2 regions of the Cupriavidus sp. JZ107 genome follow, and region 1 is predicted to be linked to the other one. Evidence: riboswitches for the same ligand, from Rfam matches in the RefSeq annotation. Region 1 holds a riboswitch; the other holds the start of a gene.
The links. A riboswitch is a leader RNA that binds a small molecule or an ion and turns the genes downstream of it on or off. The one in region 1 is predicted to bind glycine.
Positions count from the first base shown of each region.

Region 2: linked by a shared signal. The riboswitch ahead of M1D55_RS09435 (D-amino acid dehydrogenase) and the one ahead of gcvT (glycine cleavage system aminomethyltransferase GcvT) in region 1 are both predicted to bind glycine.

Region 1 is NZ_CP096481.1:88,199-93,477, forward strand. Features, by position in the region: gene gcvP (aminomethyl-transferring glycine dehydrogenase) at 1-1,149, opposite strand, end outside; gene gcvH (glycine cleavage system protein GcvH) at 1,224-1,604, opposite strand; gene gcvT (glycine cleavage system aminomethyltransferase GcvT) at 1,710-2,837, opposite strand; glycine riboswitch at 2,936-3,083, opposite strand; glycine riboswitch at 3,105-3,201, opposite strand; gene M1D55_RS09935 (UvrD-helicase domain-containing protein) at 3,410-5,279, shown strand, end outside.
Region 2 is NZ_CP096480.1:2,184,079-2,189,357, reverse strand. Features, by position in the region: gene M1D55_RS09440 (SDR family NAD(P)-dependent oxidoreductase) at 1-395, shown strand, start outside; gene M1D55_RS09435 (D-amino acid dehydrogenase) at 872-2,209, opposite strand; glycine riboswitch at 2,266-2,382, opposite strand; gene M1D55_RS09430 (diguanylate cyclase domain-containing protein) at 2,514-3,500, opposite strand; gene fumC (class II fumarate hydratase) at 3,662-5,068, opposite strand; gene M1D55_RS09420 (diguanylate cyclase domain-containing protein) at 5,156-5,279, opposite strand, start outside.

The DNA of each region.
Region 1 (5,279 bases):
CGTCGCGGTCAGCCGGTGCACGCGCTGCGCGATCCGCTTCAGGCCCTGCGGCCCGTGGTAGACCGCGTACATCGACGCCATGACCGCCAGCAGCACCTGCGCGGTACAGATGTTCGAGGTCGCCTTCTCGCGGCGGATATGCTGCTCACGCGTCTGCAGCGCCAGCCGGTAGGCCTTGTTGCCCTGCGCGTCGACGGTGACGCCGACCAGGCGGCCCGGCATCGAACGCTTGTAGGCGTCCTTGACGGCCATATAGCCGGCGTGCGGGCCGCCGAAGCCCAGCGGCACACCGAAGCGCTGCGAATTGCCGACCGCCACGTCCGCACCCCATTCGCCCGGCGCGGTGAGCAGCGTCAGCGCCAGCAGGTCGGCCGCGGCGACCACCAGGCCGCCGGCCGCGTGGACCGCATCGGCGATCGCGCGGTAGTCCGCCACGTCGCCGTTGACGCCCGGGAATTGCAGCAGCACGCCGAACGCGTGCGCCTGCGCCGCGTCGGCGGCGGGACCGACCTTGACCTCGATGCCGAGCGGCAGCGCGCGCGTGCGCACCACTTCGATCGTCTGCGGCAACACGTCGTCGGCCACGTAGAAGGTATTCGATGCGTGCTTGTTCACGCGCTGCAGCAGCGTCATCGCCTCGGCCGCGGCCGTGCCTTCGTCGAGCATCGACGCATTGGCGATATCGAGGCCCGTCAGGTCGGTGACCATCTGCTGGAAGTTCAGCATCGCCTCCAGGCGGCCCTGCGAGATCTCCGGCTGGTACGGCGTGTAGGCGGTGTACCAGGCCGGGTTTTCGAAGATGTTGCGCAGGATCACGCCCGGGGTCAGCGTGTTGTAGTAGCCCTGGCCGATGAAGCTCTTGAACACCTTGTTCTTGCCGGCGATGCCGCGCAGCTTGGCCAGCGCGGCTTCCTCGCTCAGCGGCTCGGTGAATTCGCCCAGCGGCATGCCGTCGCGGCGGCGGATCGCGGCCGGGATGATGGCGTCCATCAGCGCGGCGCGGCTGTCGTAGCCCAGCACCTTCAGCATGTGCTGCTGTTCGGCGGCGTCGGGACCGATATGGCGGTGGGAGAAGGCGTCGCGAGCTTCGAGTTCGGCCAGCGAAGGGCGAGCGGATTGAGCGGCGTTCATGGGCAGGGGAGCGTTCATGGCAAGTGACTCGGAGAGGCGGGCCGGGGCATGGTGGTCAGCCATGCATCGGCGCCGCGGGCGGGGCGCCGGGCTCAGGCGCCGACGCTGGCCTTGTAGGCGTCGGCCGTCATCAGGCCGTTGACGTCGTCGCCGTTGGCCGGCTTGATCTTGAACAGCCAGGCATCGAAGGCGTTGGCGTTGACGCTCTCGGGCGCGTCCTTGACGGCGTCGTTGACGGCGACCACTTCACCGGCCACCGGCGCGTAGATGTCCGACGCGGCCTTGACCGATTCGACGACCGCCAGCGCGTCGCCGGCGCCGACCGTCTTGCCGACCTCGGGCAGTTCCAGGAAGACGATGTCGCCGAGCGCATCCTGCGCGTGATCGGTGATGCCGATCGTCAGCGTGCCGTCGGTTTCGACGCGCACCCATTCGTGCGACTCGGTGTACTTCAGGTCAGCGGGGAAATTCATCGAGATTCTCCAATTTCAGATTCTTGTGTCGCGCCGCCGCGTGCCATCGGTGAAAGGGGCCGCGGGGCGCAGCGTGACCGGGTGGACGATGTCCGCAGTGAGCCGTCAGCTCACAAGTGCCTTGCCATTGCGCACAAACGGCAGTTTAACCACAGTCGCAGTCAGTTTGCGGTCGCGGATCAGCACCTGGACTTCGCTGCCGAGCGCCACATCCTTGGGCAGGCGCGCGAAGGCGATCGATTGGGACAGGGTCGGGCTGAAGGTGCCAGAGGTGATCTCGCCCTCGCCGGCGGCGGTCAGCACGGTCTGGTGCGCGCGCAGCACGCCGCCCTTGTCGCGCAGGATCAGGCCGGCAAACTGCTGGCGCTGGCCGTTGGCCACCAGCGCGGCCTTGCCGACGAAATCGCGCTCGCTTTGCAGGTCGACGGTCCAGGCCAGGCCGGCGTCGAGCGGCGAGGTGTGGATGTCCATGTCCTGGCCGTACAGGTTCATGCCGGCTTCGAGCCGCAGCGTGTCGCGCGCGCCGAGCCCGGCCGGACGCACGCCGGCGGCATGCAGCTTTTCCCAGACCGCGGCGACGTTGTCGGCCGGAACGACCAGCTCGAAGCCGTCCTCGCCGGTGTAGCCGGTGCGCGCCACCATGATTTCGCCGATCGCGGCATCCTCGACGACCATCGCATTGAACGGCTTGAGCGCCTCGCTGGGCTGGGTCGACGGGAAGGCCGCCCACACCTTGGCGCGCGCGTTCGGGCCCTGCACGGCGACGATGGCCAGCGGCGCGGCGTTATCGGAGGCGTTGTCGGTGCGACGGGGAGAAATGGTCACGCCGGCGCCGGTGTCGGCATTGCGCTGGCGGATCCAGTCGATATCGCCGGTCGCGGTGCTGGCGTTGACCACCAGGCGGAAGCGGTCCTCGGCGAAGAAATAGACGATCAGGTCGTCGATCACACCGCCATTCGGGTCGAGCATGCAGGAATACAGCGCCTTGCCCGGGGTTTGCAGCTTGTCGACGTTGTTGGCGAGCAGTCCGCGCAGGAAGGCGCGGGTATTGGGTCCGGCGAGGTCGACGACGCACATGTGCGAAACGTCGAACATGCCCGCATCGCTGCGCACCGCATGGTGTTCCTCGATCTGCGAGCCGTAGTTGACCGGCATGTCCCATCCGCCGAAATCGACCATGCGGGCGCCGAGGGCGCGGTGGATGGCGTTGAGCGGGGTGGCCTGGAGCGTCATGGATTCCTCGGAGCGTGGCATCGTTCGGTCCGGCGCGCGCGGCGCGCCAAACAAAAAAGGGTCATCCGTCGCACGGCTCGTTGGAACCGTCGCGACGGATGACCCCCTCTGTCCTCGATACCTGAGAGATTACGGACTGGTCCTGCGGTTCGCTTCGAACCCGCCGGCCCCGCCGTGCGCCCCTTCGGTGGACACGCTCATCATTCAATTGATGAATGGCGGGTGTCGCTCTCCAGAGTTCGGCATACATCGTGTGCATGCTGCATGCCGATCCGCCCGGTCCATGGTGCCTGAGAGTTTTCGGGTGATTCCCCTTCGGCGGCGCGAGTGAATGGTCTGTCGCGCGCTCTCCCGGACGGATGGCGCGACTCTAACCGCAGGCCTGCCGGCTGTCAACGCGAGAGCGGCGCGTTGCAGGCCACGGTTCTGGTGGCTCGGCCGGACCCGCCCCCGTGTTAACATCGCCCGCTTTGATCCATCCGCGACCCGTGCCCGAACGCGTCGCGCCTGCGGCCCGCCTCCCTCGCGGTGCGGTCCGACCTCCTGCCGTACCCGAACTCCGCCCCCGACCGATGACCCACGGACTGAACGCCGCCCAATCCGAAGCCGTCCGCTATCTGGACGGCCCCTGCCTGGTGCTCGCCGGCGCGGGTTCGGGCAAGACCCGGGTGATCACGCAGAAGATTGCGCATCTGATCGAGGACAAGGGGTTCGAGCCCCGCCACATCGCCGCGGTGACCTTCACCAACAAGGCCGCCAAGGAAATGCAGGAGCGGATCGCCAAGCTGATGGAGGGCAAGACCCGGGACGGCAAGCGCATCCCGCTGCGCCAGCTGACCGTCTGTACTTTCCACTCGCTGGGCGTGCAGATCCTGCGTGCCGAGGCCGAGCACCTGGGCCTGAAGCCGCAGTTCTCGATCATGGACGCCGACGATTGCTTCGGCCTGATCCAGGAGCAGCTGGCGACCACCGACAAGAAGCTGATCCGCAGCGTGCAGAGCACGATCTCGCTGTGGAAGAACGGCATGGTCGATCCCGAGACCGCGATCGCCGAGGCCGCCGACGCCGACCAGCACCAGGCCGCGCTGATCTACCGCAACTACGTCGCCACGCTGGCGGCGTACCAGGCGGTCGACTTCGACGACCTGATCCGGCTGCCGGCCGAGTTGTTCGCACGCGACGAAACCGTGCGGCTCAAGTGGCAGAACCGGCTGCGCTACTTCCTGGTCGACGAATACCAGGACACCAACGCCTGCCAGTACCAGCTGCTGAAGCTGCTGGCCGGCGGCTCGCATCTGCGCGCGCCCGCCTTCACCGCGGTCGGCGACGACGACCAGGCGATCTACGGCTGGCGCGGCGCCACGCTGGACAATCTGCGCCTGCTGCAGACCGATTTCCCGAACCTGAAGGTCATCAAGCTCGAGCAGAACTATCGCTCCACGGTGCGCATCCTGCAGGCCGCCAATGCGGTGATCGCCAACAACCCCAAGCTGTTCGACAAGACGCTGTGGAGCGAGCACGGCATGGGGGACCCGATCACCGTGACGCCGATGAACGACGAGGAGCACGAGGCCGAGTCGGTGGTGTTCAAGCTGTCGGCGCACAAGTTCGAGCGGCGCGCGCAGTTCCGCGACTACGCGATCCTCTATCGCGGCAACCACCAGGCGCGGCTGTTCGAGCAGATCCTGCGCCGCGAGCGCATCCCGTATGTGCTGTCCGGCGGGCAGAGCTTCTTCGACAAGGCCGAGATCAAGGACATCTGTGCCTATCTGCGGCTGATCGCCAATCCCGACGACGATCCGGCCTTTATCCGCGCGGTCACCACGCCGCGGCGCGGGGTCGGCAATACCACGCTGGAGGTGCTGGGCACCTTCGCCGGGCAGGCCAAGGTGTCGCTGTTCGAGGCGGCGATGATGGGCGGCATCGAAGGCAAGCTGCAGCCGCGCCAGCTGGAGCCGCTGCGCACCTTCTGCGAGGCGATGGTGCGGCTGGCCGACCGTGCCGCGCGCGATCCGGCCACCGAGGTGCTCGACGATCTGATGGAAGGCATCCACTACGAAGCCTATCTGTACGACACCTTCGACGAGCGCCAGGCCCAGGCCAAATGGACCAATACGCTGGAATTCCTCGACTGGCTCAAGCGCAAGGGCACCAAGCCGGAGGCCGCGGACGGCGAGGCGACCGGCTTCGACACCGCCGACGGCTTCGGCGACGAAGGCAAGAACCTGCTGGAGTTGACGCAGACGGTCGCGCTGATGAGCATGCTCGAGGGCCGCGAGGAGGATCCGGATGCGGTGCGGCTGTCGACGCTGCATGCGTCCAAGGGCCTCGAATATCCGCACGTGTTCCTGGTCGGCGTGGAGGAGGGCATCCTGCCGCATTGCCGCGAGGACGAGGACCTGAGCGACGAGAAGATCGAGGAGGAGCGGCGCCTGATGTACG
Region 2 (5,279 bases), on a different replicon from region 1:
GCCGCGTGGTCTTCATCTCGTCGGAGTCGGCGCTGAACACGCCGGAGGACATGATCCACTACGGCTTCTCGAAGACCGCGCAGCTGGCGGTGTCGCGCGGCCTCGCCAAACGGCTGACCGGTACCGGCGTCACGGTCAACGCGGTATTGCCAGGGCCAACGCTGTCCGACGGCTTGCGCGAGATGCTGCGCGAGGATGCCGACAAGGCAGGGCTGTCGATCGAGGAAGCGGCCGCCGAGTTCGTCAAGGCGCATCGGCCCAGCTCGATCCTTCAGCGCGCGGCCACGGTGGAGGAAGTCGCCAACATGGTGGTCTATGTCTGTTCGCCGCAGGCATCGGCGACGACCGGCGCCGCGTTGCGCGTCGACGGCGGTGTGGTCGATACCATCGCTTGATGCCGGGGCGCGAGCGGGCGGCATCCGCGCGGCGATGGCGAGACGTCGAGACATCGGAGAGCCTTGATTCGACTGATGTTGTGTACGCAGAAACGGGTACGCACGGCACGCCACGCGGCATCGGACGGAGTTCGCACGACGCAGAAACGGGTACGGTGCGGCCCCGCATTCGCACGTGGCGGTGCGGATGGCCCGCCCGATTCATGCCGTGCCCGGGCCTGGCTTTGGCCCGCAAGGTGCACTGTGTGCCGGCAATGAGGCTGGCAGTAGGGCTGGCCATGAGGCTGTCGATGCGGCGGCCAATGCCGCCGCCACCGCGGCCCGCAGAAACGGGTACGCTTGCCGAGCGCAGTGCGCAGAAACGGGTACGCTTCGGCGCCCATGCATGCGCGGCAGCGATGAAACGAAAACACCGGCGCGCATGTCGAGGCCATGCCGCGCCGGTGTCGTTGTTTCAGACCTGAATCAGACGCGCCTCAAACTTCGGCCGCCTCCGTTGCGGCGGCGCGCGTGGCAGCCACCGGCGCGACTGGCCGCGCGAGCCGCCGCGCCGGCGGCAGTGGACCGCAGAAGCCAAAGTCGACCTCCGGCACGCGGCCGCTGATCAGTTCGGCGATCGCGCGTCCCGAGCCGCAGCCGTGCGTCCAGCCCAGCGTGCCATGGCCGGTGTTCAGGTACAGCCCCTGCACCGCGCTTGCGCCGATATACGGCACGTTGCCCGGCGTCGCGGGACGCAGGCCGGTCCAGTAGCGCGCCAGTTCGGGCCGGCTGACACCGGGGAAGATCTCCAGCGTGCGCCGCACGATGGCCTCGCAGCGCACCGGGTTCAGCTCCATCGAATAGCCGTTGAGCTCGGCGGTGCCGGCGATGCGCAGCCGGTCGCCCAGCCGCGAGAACACCAGCTTGTACTCGTCGTCGGTCAGGCTGACGCTCGGCGCGCGCTCGGGGTCGAGCACCGGCAGCGTGGCCGAATAACCCTTGGCCGGATAGATGTCGAGCTTGACGCCCAGCGGACGCGCCAGCATCGGGCTGAAGCTGCCGAGCGCGAGCACGTAGGCGTCGGCCTGCTCGACCGTGTACGCGCCGGTCTCGTCGGCGATCTCGACCCCACGCATGCGGCCGCCTTCGGCCAGCAGCCGCTGCACGCGCACGCCATAGCGGAAGCGCACGCCGCGCGCCTCGCACAGCGCGGCCAGTCCGGTGGTGAAGCGATGCACGTCGCCGGACTCGTCCTCGCTGGTGTAGGTGGCGCCCGCCAGCCGCGGCGCGATCGACGCCAACGCGGGTTCCAGCTTCACCACTTCGTCGGGACCGATCACGCGGCGCTCGCAGCCGAGCTCGCGCATGATGCGCGCCGGCTCGATTGCCGCGTCGAATTCCTTCTGGCTGGTATAGAAGTGCAGGATGCCCCGGGCCAGGTGGTCGTACTCGATGCCGGTCTCGGCGCGCAGCGCCTGCAGGCTGGCGCGGCTGTAGGTGCCGAGATTGAGCAGCTGGATCATGTTGCGGGTGGAACGCCGGGCCGGACATTCGCGCAGGAATTTCAGGCCCCACGACCATTGCGCCGGGTCGGCGCGCAGGCGGAACAGCAGCGGCGCGTCCTCGCGTCCCAGCCAGCTGAGCAGCTTCAGCGGCGCCGACGGGTTGGCCCAGGGCTCGGCATGGCTGACCGAGATCTGGCCGCCATTGCCGAAGCTGGTTTCGCGTGCCGCGCCGGCATTGCGCTCGAGCACCACGACCTCGTGGCCGGCCTTGGACAGATACCACGCCGAGGCCACGCCGATCACGCCGGCCCCCATCACGATGACTTTCATTTCAGGCTCCAGGATGCAAAAAGGGGCAGCCGGCCGGCATCGTCGATGCCAACCCGGCTGCCCCCACTGTCCTTTTGCCTGAGAGATTCACCGCGTCCGCCCCGGACCCGGCTTGCCCCTTCGGCGGCCGTCATCGTCAAATCATGATGGCGGCGCTCTCCAGTTCGTTGTCGTCTCCAGTCTTCGGTACCTGAGCGTTTCGGGGGTACGCCTTCGGCAGCGCTGCCGCCGCGCTGTCGCGGCAGGCTCGCTTTCTCCTGGATGGGCGGACAGTAACACGGCGCGGCGGCGGCCGCAACGCGAGTTACTGACGCCCGGCGGGCGGCGTCCCCGCCTTGCGGGCCTGCTTGTTGGCGTACATCGCCTGATCGGCCTGCGCCAGCAGATCGGCGATGCCCGCATGGCGGGCGGGATCGAACGCGACCGCGCCGGCGCTGAAGTCGAGCCGATAGCCGCGCTGGCTCTGCGCGTTGTGTGCCTCCACGCCTTGCCGCAGCCGGGCCAGCATCGCGTCGCACTGGTCGGCACAGGCGTCGACCAGCAGCACGACGAACTCGTCGCCGCCGAGCCGTCCGATCAGGTCGGACTGCCGGAACGCCTGGCGCAATTGATCTGCGAAGGCGGCCAGCGCCAGATCGCCCTCCGCGTGGCCGAAGCGGTCGTTGATGGCCTTGAAGCCATCCATGTCGAAGAACAGCAGCGTGGCCGGCATCCGCTGGCGCTGGCAGACCGCCAGCGCATGCTGCGCCAGCGCCGAGAAGCCGCGCCGGTTCGACAGCATCGTCAGGTCATCCATCGACGCCAGTTGCGCCGACTCCAGCTCCTGCTCGGCCAGGCGCCCCAGATCGTGCAGCAGCGCCTGGTCGTCCTTGTCGAACTCGCGCGGCGCGGTGTCGATCAGGCACAGCGTGCCGACCTTGGCGCCGCCGCGTACCGCGAGCGGGCAGCCGGCATAGAAGCGCACGCCGGGCGCGCCCGTGACCAGCGGGTTGTCGTGAAAGCGCTGGTCCTGCAGCGCATCGGGCACGATCAGCAGATCGTCGCGCAGGATCGCGTGGCCGCAGAATGATTGCTCGCGCGGCGTTTCGCGTACGGCCAGGCCGAATGAGGACTTGAACCATTGCCGCCTGGCGTCGACCAGGCTGACCAGCGCGATCGGCACGTCGAACAGCCGCGTGGCCAGGCGTGTCAGCCGGTCGAAGCGCTCTTCGGCGGCGGTGTCGAGGAGGTTCAGCGAATACAGCGCGTCGAGGCGCCGCGGGTCATCGGCGGGAATGGGAGCAGGAATCATCTCGTCAATGCGATCGTTGTTACCCCGATCGTCGTCGGCCCGTCTGGAGCGGGTTTGTCGCCGGCCGCCGCGGTGCCGCGGGGCCGGTCGATGGGTCGTTCAATGTGTGGGCGGCCGCATGCGCCGTCGTGGACGTGGCCGCCAGCACCGGTGCGCTGACGCTACACCTCGCGCGTCATCCCCTTCAGATCGATCCATTGTTCGAACTGCTCGGCGGTGACATGGCCCGAGGCGATTGCCGCCTCGCGCAGCGACAGGTTGCGGGCCACGGCCAGCTTGGCGATCTCGGCGGCCTTGTCGTAGCCGATATGCGGGTTCAGCGCGGTGACCGGCATCAGCGATCGCTCGAGCAGCTCGGCGATGCGCGCCCGGTCGGCTTCGACGCCGGCCACCATGTGTTCGGCGAAGCTGGCCGCCGCGTCGGCCAGCAGTGTAACCGACTGCAGCAGGCTGTAAACGATGACCGGCTTGTAGGCGTTCAGCTCCAGCGTGCCGAGGCCGTTGGCCAGCGTGATCGTGGTGTGGTTGCCGATCACGCGGCAGCAGACCATCGCCAGCGCCTCGGCCTGGGTCGGGTTGACCTTGCCCGGCATGATCGACGAGCCCGGCTCGTTGGCCGGCAGCTGCAGTTCGGCAAAGCCCGCGCGCGGGCCGGAACCGAGCAGCATGAAATCGCGCGCGATCTTCAGGAAGGAGGAGGCCGTGGTGTTCAGCGCGCCGGACAGATCGGCGAGCGCGTCGTGCGCGGCCTGCAGCGCGTAGCGGTTGGCCGCCGGTTCGAACGGCAGGCCCGTGTAGTCGGCCAGCGCGCGCGCGAAGGCGGCGGCAAAGCCGGCGGGCGCATTCAGGCCGGTGCCGACCGCGGTGCCGCCCTGGGGCACCGGCATCGCGCGCAGCACGGCCTGGTGCAGCCGCGCCTGCGCATCGGCGACCTGCGCCTGGTAACCGGAGAACTCCTGGCCCAGCGTCAGCGGCACCGCATCCTGCAGATGGGTGCGGCCGACCTTGACGATGTCGGCGAAGGCCTCGACCTTGCTGCCCAGCGTCTTCTGCAACGTCTCCAGCGCCGGCAGCAGCTGGCGCTGCACCGCGCGCGCGGCGGCGATATGCATCGCGGTCGGGAAGCTGTCGTTGGACGACTGGCTCGCGTTGACGTGGTCGTTGGGATGAACCGGACGCTTGCTGCCGACCTCGCCGCCGAGCAGCTGGATCGCACGATTGGCGATCACCTCGTTCAGGTTCATGTTGGTCTGCGTGCCCGAGCCGGTCTGCCAGACCGACAGCGGAAACTCGTCGGGCCACTGGCCGGCGATGATCTCCTCGGCGGCCTGTTCGATCGCCTGCGCCAGCCCCGCGTCGAGCACGTTCAGCTCGCGGTTCGCACGCGCCGCGCACAGCTTCAGGATCGCAAACGCCTCGATCAGCGCGGGCGGCATCTTCTCGTTGCCGATGCGGAAGTTCTGGCGTGAGCGCTCGGTCTGCGCGCCCCACAGGTGGTCGGCGGGGACGGGTACCTGGCCCAGGCTGTCCTGTTCGATGCGGGTCGCTGGGGGCTGCTGGTCTGACATGACTGGCTCCTGTGAACGAACGATGCGGATCGGCCTTCTAGGATACGCCGCCGGGACTGCCGACGCCGCGCCGGCGCGCAAGCCGGCCTACGGGCGCGCCTCCCGCGATCGGTTCGCCAGCTCGGGCGGGCCGATCTCGAAGCGGCCGCGTCCGGCGTCCTTGGCGCGGTACAGCAGCGCATCGGCCTCCTTGGCCAGCTGCTGCCATGTC